2 regions of the Brooklawnia propionicigenes genome follow, and region 2 is predicted to be linked to the other one. Evidence: predicted binding sites of a transcription regulator. Region 2 holds the regulator's gene; the other holds the start of a gene.
What was found. The regulator LexA, encoded in region 2, represses DNA repair genes until DNA is damaged. The targets are predictions, from matches to a motif close to TCGAACANNTGTTCGA.

Region 1 (5,562 bases), 130 kb from region 2:
TGAGCTACCTGTTGGCCGACAAACTGGCAAGCCCGTCGGTCCCGGCCGAGCGGCTGCGCGAGCTGTTCGTCCATGCTTTCGCCGATGACCCCTCGATCGGTATCGCGGTCCGCGAGGACTTGCGGGCGATCATCAGCCGTGATCCCGCCGCCCGCCGCTACGCCACCCCATTGCTGTACTTCAAGGGCTTTCACGCCCTGCAGGGCTACCGCATCGCGCATTACTACTGGACGCAGGAGCGCGTGCAGCTGGCGCTCTACCTGCAAAGCCGGATCTCCGAGAAGTTCGCCGTCGACATCCACCCCGCGGCGCGGATCGGTAAGGGCATCATGTTCGATCACGCGACGTCGGTGGTCATCGGCGAGACCGCCGTGGTTGAGGACGATTTCTCGATGCTGCACGAGGTTACCCTCGGCGGTACCGGCAAGGTCGGGGGAGACCGGCATCCCAAGATCGGACGCGGCGTGATGATCGGCGCCGGCGCCAAGGTGCTCGGCAATATCCGGGTCGGTGAGGGAGCCAAGGTGGGCGCCGGCAGCGTCGTGTTGGACGATGTGCCGCCCTTCACCACGGTGGCCGGCGTGCCGGCCCGTTCCGTCAGCTACCCCGTCCACGGGCTGCCGGCTCTGGACATCGCCGACCTGGAGGGAAGCCTCTAGCTATCGCTGGTCCGCTGTCTGGAGCAGATATCGTGCGACCGCGATCTGGCGGTTCGGTGTACTAAGCCCGCTACCGCCCAGGTTCTGCAACACGTCACGGGTCGGTTTGCTCCATATGTGCACCGCGCGTTCATCGAGAAACGCATCGCCACCGGTTCGCCAGCCGATCCACTCCATGATGCGGGCGGCCTCGTCGAAGCTGTGTAGCCAGTCCTTGCCGGCCGCGACGAACAGCAGCGCTATCGTGCCGGCATCTTGTTCATGCTGTTTGCCGAGTGGCAGCCGGGTGGCGATGTGGCGCAGCAGGTGGGGCGGATCGCCGGCGAGCCTTCGTCCGTTCGAAGTCACCGTGAGGCGACCACGGCTCAACCGGACGAGACCGAGCGCGGTCGCAGACCTGCGTAGCGACGACACCGTCTGCGATGTGTCTTCGCGGGTGCCTATCCCGACCCATTCGGTTTCGGGACCGAGCTCGGCGAGGATCTGTTGGACGACCCGCGGTGGTAGATAGCCCGCCTGAGTGAGAGTCAGGCCGTCGCCTATCTCGGCAAGCAGCACCTGGTAGCCGCGCACGGCGTCCGCCATGTCGCGCTCGGTCAGACTCGGTGAGCCGAGGTCGGCACGCCTGATCAGCTCACCCAGATCGGAGAGTGGTGAGCCACCGGCGTTCCGCATCAGGATGCTCACCATCGGATGGAACTGTTCGAGCGGGGGCAATAGGCCACGCGCGAGAACCGCATTGACCTCGTCGACGGAGAAGGCTACCGGATCATAGCCGGGAGGCAACCAGTCCAGCACCTGTTGTACCCATTCGGGGTCGGCGCCCTCGGTTCGTCCGTCGAGCCAGTTCAGGAGCTCTTCCAGGCCACCGATCCCGCCGAGATCCTCGGGCGGGCAGGCTCGCTGGCCCGCGAGGCACCATGCGTCCGTGTCGCCCGCGCGCCAGGGCTCGACGCTCTCAAGCTTCATCGTGTGCCACCAACTGTCACCGAAGTCGTACTCGTAGAACAGGCAATCGCCGGGCTCGGAGATCACCTGGTCGAGATGCACATCGCTTTCGGGGATGCCCTTGTCACCCTCGGCGATGTCGAACGGGGTGAGGAAGTGCTGCGTGGTCGGATCGTGGGTGTCGGGACCCATGACGAAGTGATGCAGATGGGAATCCGTCCACCCCATCGCGATCTGCACGACCTCGTGCACCTGCGGAAGCGTGAGATCGCTTGCCAGCCGCAGCTGCCGCCAGATGGGCGGGTGAGCATCATCAAGGTCGAGGCGGACGATGAGCGCCGCCTTGACCGCACGCCTGCCCAGCGGCGTGGGCGTAGTCAGAGCGAACCCGTCGGGATCAGCCCAGTAAGTGGATGCCATACGTCGATCGTAGGCAGGAGGCGGACGATCGGACGCGCCCGACCAAGCAGCCTGCCGCCGGGAAATACTCGCAAGTATTCGAACGAAAGCGTTGTATTCGAACACAGATTCGAATAAACTGAGGTTATGGAAGACCCCACCCATGACCCAAGACTGCTGGTCGACTCGAAGACCAGCGCGGAAGTGTTCGATGCGCTGGATCATGCGCATCAGCAGTTGATCGGCGCTGAGATCGCCGAGCTCGTGGCGATCACCCACGCGGCCGACCTATGGAAGATCGACGAGACCGCGGTAGGCGAAGGCATCGAAGGCCTGATGCGGCCCGGCCATGACGGCACACCGGAGGTAGGCGAGTTCCTGGCTCTGGAGATCGGCCCACTCCTGGGGATTTCGGCCTCATCAGCCATCTGCCGAATCGGAGAGGCGCTGGACCTGCGGCATCGACATCCCATGTTGTGGCAGGCAGTTCTGGCCGGGAAGATGCGCGTGTGGCAGGCGAACAAGATCTGCATCGCCTGCTCACACCTGTCCGCTGAAGCCGCTCTGAAAGTCGACCGTGCGATGAGCGCCGGAGTTGGGGCGCTGCCGTGGTCGCGGATCATGAGAGCGCTGCCGGGGCAGATCATCAGTGCGGATACCAAGCTTGCCGGCAAGCGGGCCGAGGCCGAACGCGAGGCCCGCAGAGTGCGAGTGTCGAAGATCACCGATGGGCATGTCAGTTTCTTCGGTGTCGTCAATCCCGTGGACGGGATCCTCTTCGATCATGTCCTGACCCAGATCGCCAAGACCTTGCCGGTAGGCGAGGACACGCCCATGTGCAGTGACCTGGATCGGAGGCGAGCGGCCGCGGTGGGTGTGCTCGCCAGGTCAGCGCTCGGTCAGGACAGCTTGCCCACCCATACGTTGGTCGTGCATATCTCGGCCGAAGATCCCGCGCTGACTACCGCGGATGGCGAGCTGACGGAGCAGGCGACGACCACGGGTGTGGCCAGGGTCGAGGACTGGGGCCCGATCCTGACCGACCAGCTGCCTCGATTCCTTGCTCACTCGAGAGTGATCGTCCGCCCGGTGCTTGATCCGGCAGGAATGCGACCCGTCGACGCGTATGAGACTCCCGACCGAATGCGGTTCGCGGTCGAGCAGCGGGATCCGGTGGATGTGTTTCCGTGGGGAACCCGCAAAGCCGGTCGTTGCGACATGGACCACACCATCGCCTACATGGATGGCAGACGGGGCCAGACCAGCCTTGAGAATCTCGGACCACTGTCGCGCAAGGCTCATCGAGCGAAGACCCACGGCAAGTGGCAACTTGAACAGACCACTCCTGGTGTCTTCCGTTGGACCTCGCCGCACGGGTACCACTACGAAGTGACCCCCTCGGGAACCACCCGCCTGTTCGTACCCGTGCGGGAACCTCAAGTGCTCGAGACGGCCTGACCCTGCCGCCCGTCCGTCACTTCACTAGGTGATGGACGCCTTGTAGATCGCGTCGATCGAGGCGGCCAGCGCGGCGTTGAACTCCTCGTCCGTCATGGATTCGGTCAGCCCTTCGGTGAGTGCACGGGAGAAACTGGCGATCAGGCGGTGATTGCGGGCGAGGCGTTCGTCTGCCTCGTCCCGGCTGTAACCTCCGGAAAGCGCCACCACGCGCAGGACCGACGGGTGATCGATCAGTGGCGCGTAGAAGTTGTCGACCGTGGGAATGCTCACCTTGAACATGATCGGCAGGTCGAAGATCTCGGTTGCCAGTCGCTCCATGATCTCCGCGAGCAGGATCTGCTCGGATTCTTCCTTGTCAGGAGCCTTGATATCGATCTCCGGCTCCAGAATCGGAATCAGGCCGGCATCGGAGATCTGCCGCGCGAAGGCGAACTGCTGCTCGACATTGCTGGCGATTCCCTCAGCATTGGCCGACAGCACCACAGAGCGCATCTTCGTCCCGAAGATATGAGCCTTCTTGGCCCGTTCCAGCAGGTCGTCCAGGTCGCCGATCGGCTTCATCAGGCGCACGCCGTTCGCCGGATCGGCCAGGCCCTTATCCACCTTGAGGATCGGCAGAATCTTCTTCGTATCCCACAGGTAATCCGCTGCCGGTTGTCCGGCAAAGGTACGGTCCATCGTCTTTTCGAACAGAATGGCCGCAAGAATGTGCTCGCTGGTGAATGCCGGACTGGTGACGATGCGTTCCCGCATTGCGTGAACCAGATCGAACATCTCGTCATCATTGGAATAACGGTCTTCTTCGATTCCATACAGCTTCAGAGCGCGAGGGGTGCTGCCGCCGCTTTGGTCCAATGCGGCGATGAATCCTGCTCCAGAACCCATGCGCTCGAGCTTGGTACTCAACATGCTGTCCGCCTCCCACAAGGAACATCAGGTGATACATCTCACGCTACGTCGTTATCCGCCGGACCGAAGCGGAACGATGCGGAAGATCGCCCCACGACCTCAGTCGATGATCGTGTTCTCGCCGCGACGCTGCAGATCGGCAAGCCCATCGCGCATGGCGCGGATCTGATCGGGGGAGTGCCCGGTACGAATGGGTGGGATTGCCCGGGAACCGCTTGTCGGTGAGGTTGGGATCGTCCTCGATCTCCCCGATGGGTTCCACGATGTAGATGTGGTTCGAGATGCGCCCGTCCTCGAAGTTGGACGCTCGCCCCGGCTCCAGGACCTCACCCGGGACGAGGACCGCCTTCGTCCCGTGCAGGTAGATGCCCGGCCGGAACACTTCGAAGGGCACAGGTCCGCTGGTCATGGCGTCAACGGTATCGGCCCAACCGGCCCACGGTTATGGATGTGGGCTTACCGTTGTGACATGACGTATGTGATTGCTCTGCCTTGCGTAGATGTCAAGGACCGCGCATGCGTGGACGAATGCCCGGTCGACTGCATCTACGAGGGCGAACGGATGCTCTACATTCATCCCGATGAATGCGTGGACTGCGGTGCGTGTGAGCCGGTGTGCCCGGTAGAGGCGATCTTCTTCGAGGACGATCTCCCCGAGGAGTGGGCCGATTTCCTGCCGGCGAACGCGGGCTTCTTTGAAGGTATCGGCTCCCCGGGCGGTGCTGCGAGGGTTGGCCCGATCGCGAAGGACGATCCGCTTATCGAGGAGCTTCCTCCGCAGGGCTAGGCCGTCGGGAGCTCTCCGGCCCCGGGGGCAACCAACCAGCATTCCTGCCGCGGCGATTGCAGTGATGTCGGTGCAATCATGGCTGTATGAAGACCACAGCCATCGGTTACACCGAGAATCTTCCTGCGTCCGATCCGGCCAGCCTGATCGAACGAACCATCGAGGTGCCAGCCCCAGGACCGCACGACCTGCTGGTCGAGGTCGAGGCGGTGTCGGTGAACCCGGTTGACGTGAAACTCCGCGCGGGTGCACCGTCGGGAGGATTTCGGGTGCTGGGGTTTGACGCGGTCGGGATCGTCCGCGAGATCGGCGATGCCGTGACCTTGTTCCAGCCCGGCGACGAGGTGTTCTACGCGGGCAGCTACGACCGTCCGGGCACCAACCAACGCCTGCATCTGG
Region 2 (5,562 bases):
TCGACCAGGCGGTGTATCCGGCCGGTGTCAATGTCGAATTCGTCGTGCCGGTCGCCGAGAACGCCTTGCAGATGCGGGTCTTCGAACGGGGAGTGGGGGAGACCCAATCGTGCGGTACCGGCGTGGTCGCCTCCGCGGCGGCCCAGCTGCATTCCCTGGGCCGGCAGACCGGCTCCCTGACGGTCACCGTGCCCGGCGGCGCCCTCAAGGTCGACGTCGATGATGACCAGGCTTACCTGACGGGCCCGGCCGTGGTTGTTGCGCAGGGCAGGGTCACCCTGCCCAAACAGTGAGCCATGGCTCATGCCGGGCCCGCTGGCCACTGCGCATAAGCTTGTTTGACGATGACAGACGATGCCCTGAACCACGAAGAGACCTGGGATACCGACGACGAGCACACCGATCCGGACGAGCTTTTCGATGATGACGACTGGGACGACGAAGCCGACGACGGCGAACTCGATCTAGCCCAGCGCCATTCGCTGCGGCGGGTGGCCGGCTTGTCGACCGAACTGGAAGACGTCAGCGAGGTCGAGTACCGCCAGCTACGGCTGGAACGGGTCGTGCTGGTCAGTGTCTGGACCACGGGCACGCAGCAGGACGTCGACAACGCCATGTTCGAACTGAAGGCGCTGGCCGAGACGGCCGGTTCGCAGGTGCTGGAAGGGCTGGTGCAGCGCCGGCAGAAGCCCGATCCGGCCACCTATGTCGGGCGCGGCAAGGTCGACGAAGTACGAGAAGTGGTGCAGGCGACCGGAGCCGACACGGTGATCTGCGACGGCGAATTGAGCCCAGCTCAATTGCGCACCCTGGAAGACCGGATCGGCGTCAAGGTTGTCGACCGGACGGCACTGATTCTCGACATCTTTGCCCAGCATGCCAAGAGCGTGGAGGGCAAGGCGCAGGTCGAACTCGCGCAACTCAACTACCTCAAGCAGCGGCTGCGCGGCTGGGGCGGCAATCTGAGCCGCCAGGTGGGCGGCCGGGCCTCCGGCGGCGCGGGGATCGGTGGACGCGGACCCGGTGAGACGAAGATTGAGACCGACCGACGGCGGATCAACCATCGCATCTCGGTGCTGCGCGGCAAGCTGCGCGAGATGGAAGGTACGCGTGCCATCAAGCGCGCCGACCGGCAACGGCACCGCGTCCCTTCGGTGGCGATCGTCGGTTACACCAATGCCGGCAAGTCGTCGCTGCTGAACCGGCTCACCCATGCCGGCGTGCTGGTCGAGGATGCGTTGTTCGCGACCCTGGATCCGACCACCCGCCGCACGACGACTGCCGATGGCCGGGTCTACACCCTCACCGACACGGTCGGCTTCGTCCGCCATCTCCCCACCGATCTGGTGGAAGCCTTCCGCTCGACCCTGGAAGAGACCGTGGACGCCGACCTGCTGGTGCACGTCGTCGACGGTTCCGACGCCGACCCGCTCGGCCAGATCGACGCGGTGCGGACCGTCTTGGCCGAGATCGGCGCGTCGGATCGTCCCGAGCAGCTGGTCATCAACAAGATCGACCAGGCCGATCCCGACGTGCTCGCGGTCGTGATGCGCCGATATCCCGAAGCGATCGCGGTGTCGGCCCGAACGGGCGAGGGCATCGAGACGCTCCGCGAGACGATCGAGCGGCGGTTGCCGGTACCGCAGACCGAGATCACCGCGCTGGTGCCGTGGGACCGGGGCGATCTGGTTGACCGGGTGCACCGGGAGGCGGATGTGTTCAGTCTCGAGCATGAGCCCGGCGGCACGCTGATCACGGCGCGGGTGCATCCCGATCTGGCGGCCCAACTGAACCCGTACGCCCAGGCCAACAGGCAGCCGCAGTGAGCGATTTGCCTGGCCAAGCCTCCCAGGCGCTGGCTGCGGCGGTCGCTGCTCTCGGAGGCACCTCGCGTCCGGGACAGCAGACGATGAGCGATCAGGTGGCGGCGAGCCTGGACGAGGGGGTTCACCTGCTCGTCCAGGCCGGTACCGGCACCGGAAAGTCGCTCGGCTACCTCATCCCGGCGATGATCTGGGCAGTGGGATCGAAACAGACCGCGCTGGTGGCCACGGCCACCTTGGCGTTGCAGGCTCAGCTGGCCCACAAAGACATTCCGATCGCCGCGCGTGCGGTCGCCTCGGTCGTGGGTCGCGAACCGCGCACGCAGATCCTCAAGGGACGTTCGAACTACATCTGCCTGCTGCGGGTACGCGATCAGACGGGTGGCGAACAGGATTCGCTGCTCGGCGGCGCCGAGCTCGTCGAGGCGGTGCGCGATTCGGGATCCGATGCCACCTCCAGTCTGGGAGCCGAGGTCATCGCGCTCCGCGAATGGGCTGATGACCAGGCCAAGGACGGCGGACTTGCCGACCGGGACGACGCACCGAGCCATTCCCCGCGGGCCTGGGCGCAGGTCTCGGTGCCGGTACGCGAATGCCTGGGGGCCAACGTCTGCCCCTACGGCGCAGAGTGCTTCGTCGAGGAGGCGCGAGCCAGGGCCAGGCAGGCCGACCTGGTGGTCACCAACCACGCGCTGCTGGCCATCAACGCCATGCACGGCGGCACGGCGCTGCCCGAGTACGGTCCGGTCATCATCGATGAGGCGCACGAACTGGTCAACCGGGTCACCGGTGCGGCGAGCAGCGAACTGTCGGCGCAGCAGATCGGACGGGTCTCCAAGCGGGCGAGCGCTTGGCTGGACGATGACCTGGCCACAGAATTGCTGGAGGTCGCCGACACCTTCGCTGATGCACTGGCCGAGGTGGCGCCTGGGCGCATCACGGAGCCGGGTTCGCTCGCGGTCGAGGCCGCCGCGTTGGTGCGCGAGGTCAGCCGCCGGGCGGTTTCGGCGCTGGCGACGGGGTCGGGGCAGAGCTCCGATCCGGAGCAGCGGCAACAGGCGGCGTCGGCGATGAAAGAGATCTTCGAGATCGCCGAGCGCATGGCCAGACTCGACGAGCACGATGTGGTCTGGCTGAGCGCGCACGATCGCTTCGGCCGTCAGCTCAACGTTGCGCCGCTGTCGGTTGCGGGGCTGATGCGCGAGAACGTTCTGGAAGAACATCCGACGATCCTGACGTCGGCGACGTTGACGGTCGGTGGTGCATTCGAGTCGATGGCCGGGAGCGTCGGGCTGCGCCGTGCGGACCGTATCGCGGCCGATACCGAGGCCGGCGACGCCGGGCAGTGGCGTGCCATCGATGTCGGATCTCCTTTCGACTACGCCAAACAGGGCATCTTGTATGTGGCGACCGGGCTGCGCAACCCCGGCCGCGATGGTATCGGCGCCGACGCGCTGGCGGAACTGGCTGAGCTCATCTGGGCCGCGGATGGCCGCACGCTCGGCCTGTTCGCCTCGCAGCGGTCTGCCGAAGCAGCCGCAGAGCACCTGCGCGGCGCACTCCCGGGGCTGAACGTGATGTGCCAGGGCGAGGCGAATCTCAGTGAGCTCACCCGCACCTTCATTGCCGAAGAGGATTCCGTGCTGCTGGGCACGATGTCGCTGTGGCAGGGCATTGATGTGCCGGGGGACACCTGCCGGCTGGTGGTGATCGACAAGATCCCGTTCCCGCGGCCCGATGATCCGCTGATGCAGGCCCGACAACAAGCTGTCGCTCAGGCCGGCGGCAACGGCTTCATGCAGGTGGCCGCGAGTCATGCGGCCCTGCTGCTGGCCCAGGGTGCCGGACGCCTGATCCGTTCGACGAGCGACCGGGGCGTGGTGGCGGTCCTCGACCCGCGGCTGATCAAGGCCCGCTACAGCGGCTTCCTGCGAGCCTCGTTGCCGCCGTTTTGGACCACCACCGACGCCGAGGTGGCAATCCAGGCATTGCAGCGTTTGGGGACCAGCTAGCGGTCCGGCTCAGATCCGCCGCAGAACCGCGACAACCTTGCCGAGAATCGCGGCGTCGTTACCGTCGATCGGCTGGTAGGCCGGATTGTGCGGCATCAGCCAGACCTGGCCCGGCACACGGCGCAACGTCTTCACGGTGGCCTCCCCGTCGAGCAACGCCGCTACGATGTCGCCATTGTCCGCAGTGGGCTGCTGACGGACGACCACATAGTCGCCATCGCAGATTGCTGCGTCCACCATCGAGTCTCCGCGCACCTTGAGTGAGAACAAGGTCCCCTGTCCGACGAGCTCGCGTGGCAGCGGCAACACCTGCTCCACCTGTTCGTCAGCGAGAATCGGCACGCCGGCGGCGATGCTGCCGAGCACCGGCACAGCGACGGCGTTCGGTGACCGGTCACCCGAATCGGTGGCGTCGTCTTGGCCGAGCGGCTCGGCCTCGGGTTCTGTTGGGGAGGCCGTCCGGGTCGGAAGAATGACCTCGAGGGCCCGCGGACGATTCGGGTCGCGTCGCAGGAAACCCTTGGCCTCCAGGGCCTTCAGCTGATGAGAAACGCTGGAGGAACTGGCCAGGCCGACAGCCTCGCCCACTTCGCGGATGCTGGGTGGGTAGCCGCGAGACGACACGGTTTCCTGGATGAACTCCAGGATGCGGCGCTGACGGGCGGTCAGCCCCAGTTCGTCCTCGGAGCTGTCGGGTAGTTCGGCGACGTTGTCCAAGCCCAGATCGCGGGCGATGTCTTCGTTGGATGGCCGGCCGGCACGGCGAGGGGTGGCGGGTGGACGCCTCACTGTGATCATGAGACAACGCTAGATCATCCGGGGGCGTCATTCAAACATCTGTTCGAGCGTGTCGCCAATGGATGCGATCGGCGAACCACGGACCACAGATGCGGCGGGAATCGTCCGAATGGTTTTGTCAGTGGGCCCTGCTTGCATGGTTCTCAGACGGCAAGAAACAAGCGAATCGAACACTTGAACGATCGCGGACGGCTCGCTAGGCTGTGCATCGAACACACGTTCGATCCTGTTAGCTGCGGCGGATGGCCGGGCGGATGGAGGAAGCAAGATGAGCGTCCTGGTGGAAAGTCAGATCGATGTCCGGCGCGTCGCGGGCTCACCCGTACGGTCGAGGCGCGCCCTGCTCGACGGCGACCGGCGGCCCTGTGCACAGATGCGCTTCGTGCCCACTCGGGCGGCCGGTCCCCGGCAACCGGCATCGCCGCTTCCGGGGGCCTACTACCAGGTGGTGGCCTCGGCCGCGGCCGCTTCGCCCGCATCGACACGATCAGTCGTTGGCCGCGAGGAGATCACGCTGACCGATCGTGGCCTGGTGGTGATGATGATCGGTTTCACCCTGGCTGTGCTACTCGGAGTGTGGATCGTCGTTTCGCAGTACCTCGCCCTGGCGCCGGGTCTGGCCTGAGCGCTGCGGTCACCAGCGCCAAGGGCCTCGGACAGCGAAAGCGGGACGGCTCCTCAGGGAACCGTCCCGCCCGTGTAATCGCTCAGGCGCTGGTGAATGCTCAGGCGCTGGTGATTGTGTGACTCAGTAGCCGTAGGGCTGCTGCGGCGGGCCGTAGGGGGCCGGCGGGGTCGTCGGCGACTCGTCCAGCACCACGGTGTTGAGCATCTTGTCCGCGAGGGTCTGCCGCTTGGCGTCCCACAGCGGGAAGAGCCATCCGATGTAGCAGATGATGGAGTCGACGATGTGCGCGAAGTAGCGCAGG

Region 1: a site for LexA is predicted at 2,125-2,140, ahead of QUE25_RS12620 (DUF222 domain-containing protein). Genes of this name have one in related genera too.

Annotation. Positions count from the first base shown of each region.
Region 1 covers NZ_AP028056.1:2,739,170-2,744,731, forward strand. The annotation lists gene cysE (serine O-acetyltransferase) at 1-659, shown strand, start outside; gene QUE25_RS12615 (plasmid pRiA4b ORF-3 family protein) at 660-2,027, opposite strand; gene QUE25_RS12620 (DUF222 domain-containing protein) at 2,154-3,464, shown strand; gene QUE25_RS12625 (fructose bisphosphate aldolase) at 3,489-4,376, opposite strand; partial or broken gene QUE25_RS12630 (NAD(+)--rifampin ADP-ribosyltransferase) at 4,476-4,785, opposite strand; gene fdxA (ferredoxin) at 4,846-5,163, shown strand; gene QUE25_RS12640 (zinc-binding alcohol dehydrogenase family protein) at 5,250-5,562, shown strand, end outside.
Region 2 covers NZ_AP028056.1:2,867,299-2,872,860, forward strand. The annotation lists gene dapF (diaminopimelate epimerase) at 1-293, shown strand, start outside; gene hflX (GTPase HflX) at 345-1,826, shown strand; gene QUE25_RS13250 (ATP-dependent DNA helicase) at 1,823-3,835, shown strand; gene lexA (transcriptional repressor LexA) at 3,845-4,633, opposite strand; gene QUE25_RS13260 (hypothetical protein) at 4,902-5,258, shown strand; gene QUE25_RS13265 (RDD family protein) at 5,382-5,562, opposite strand, start outside.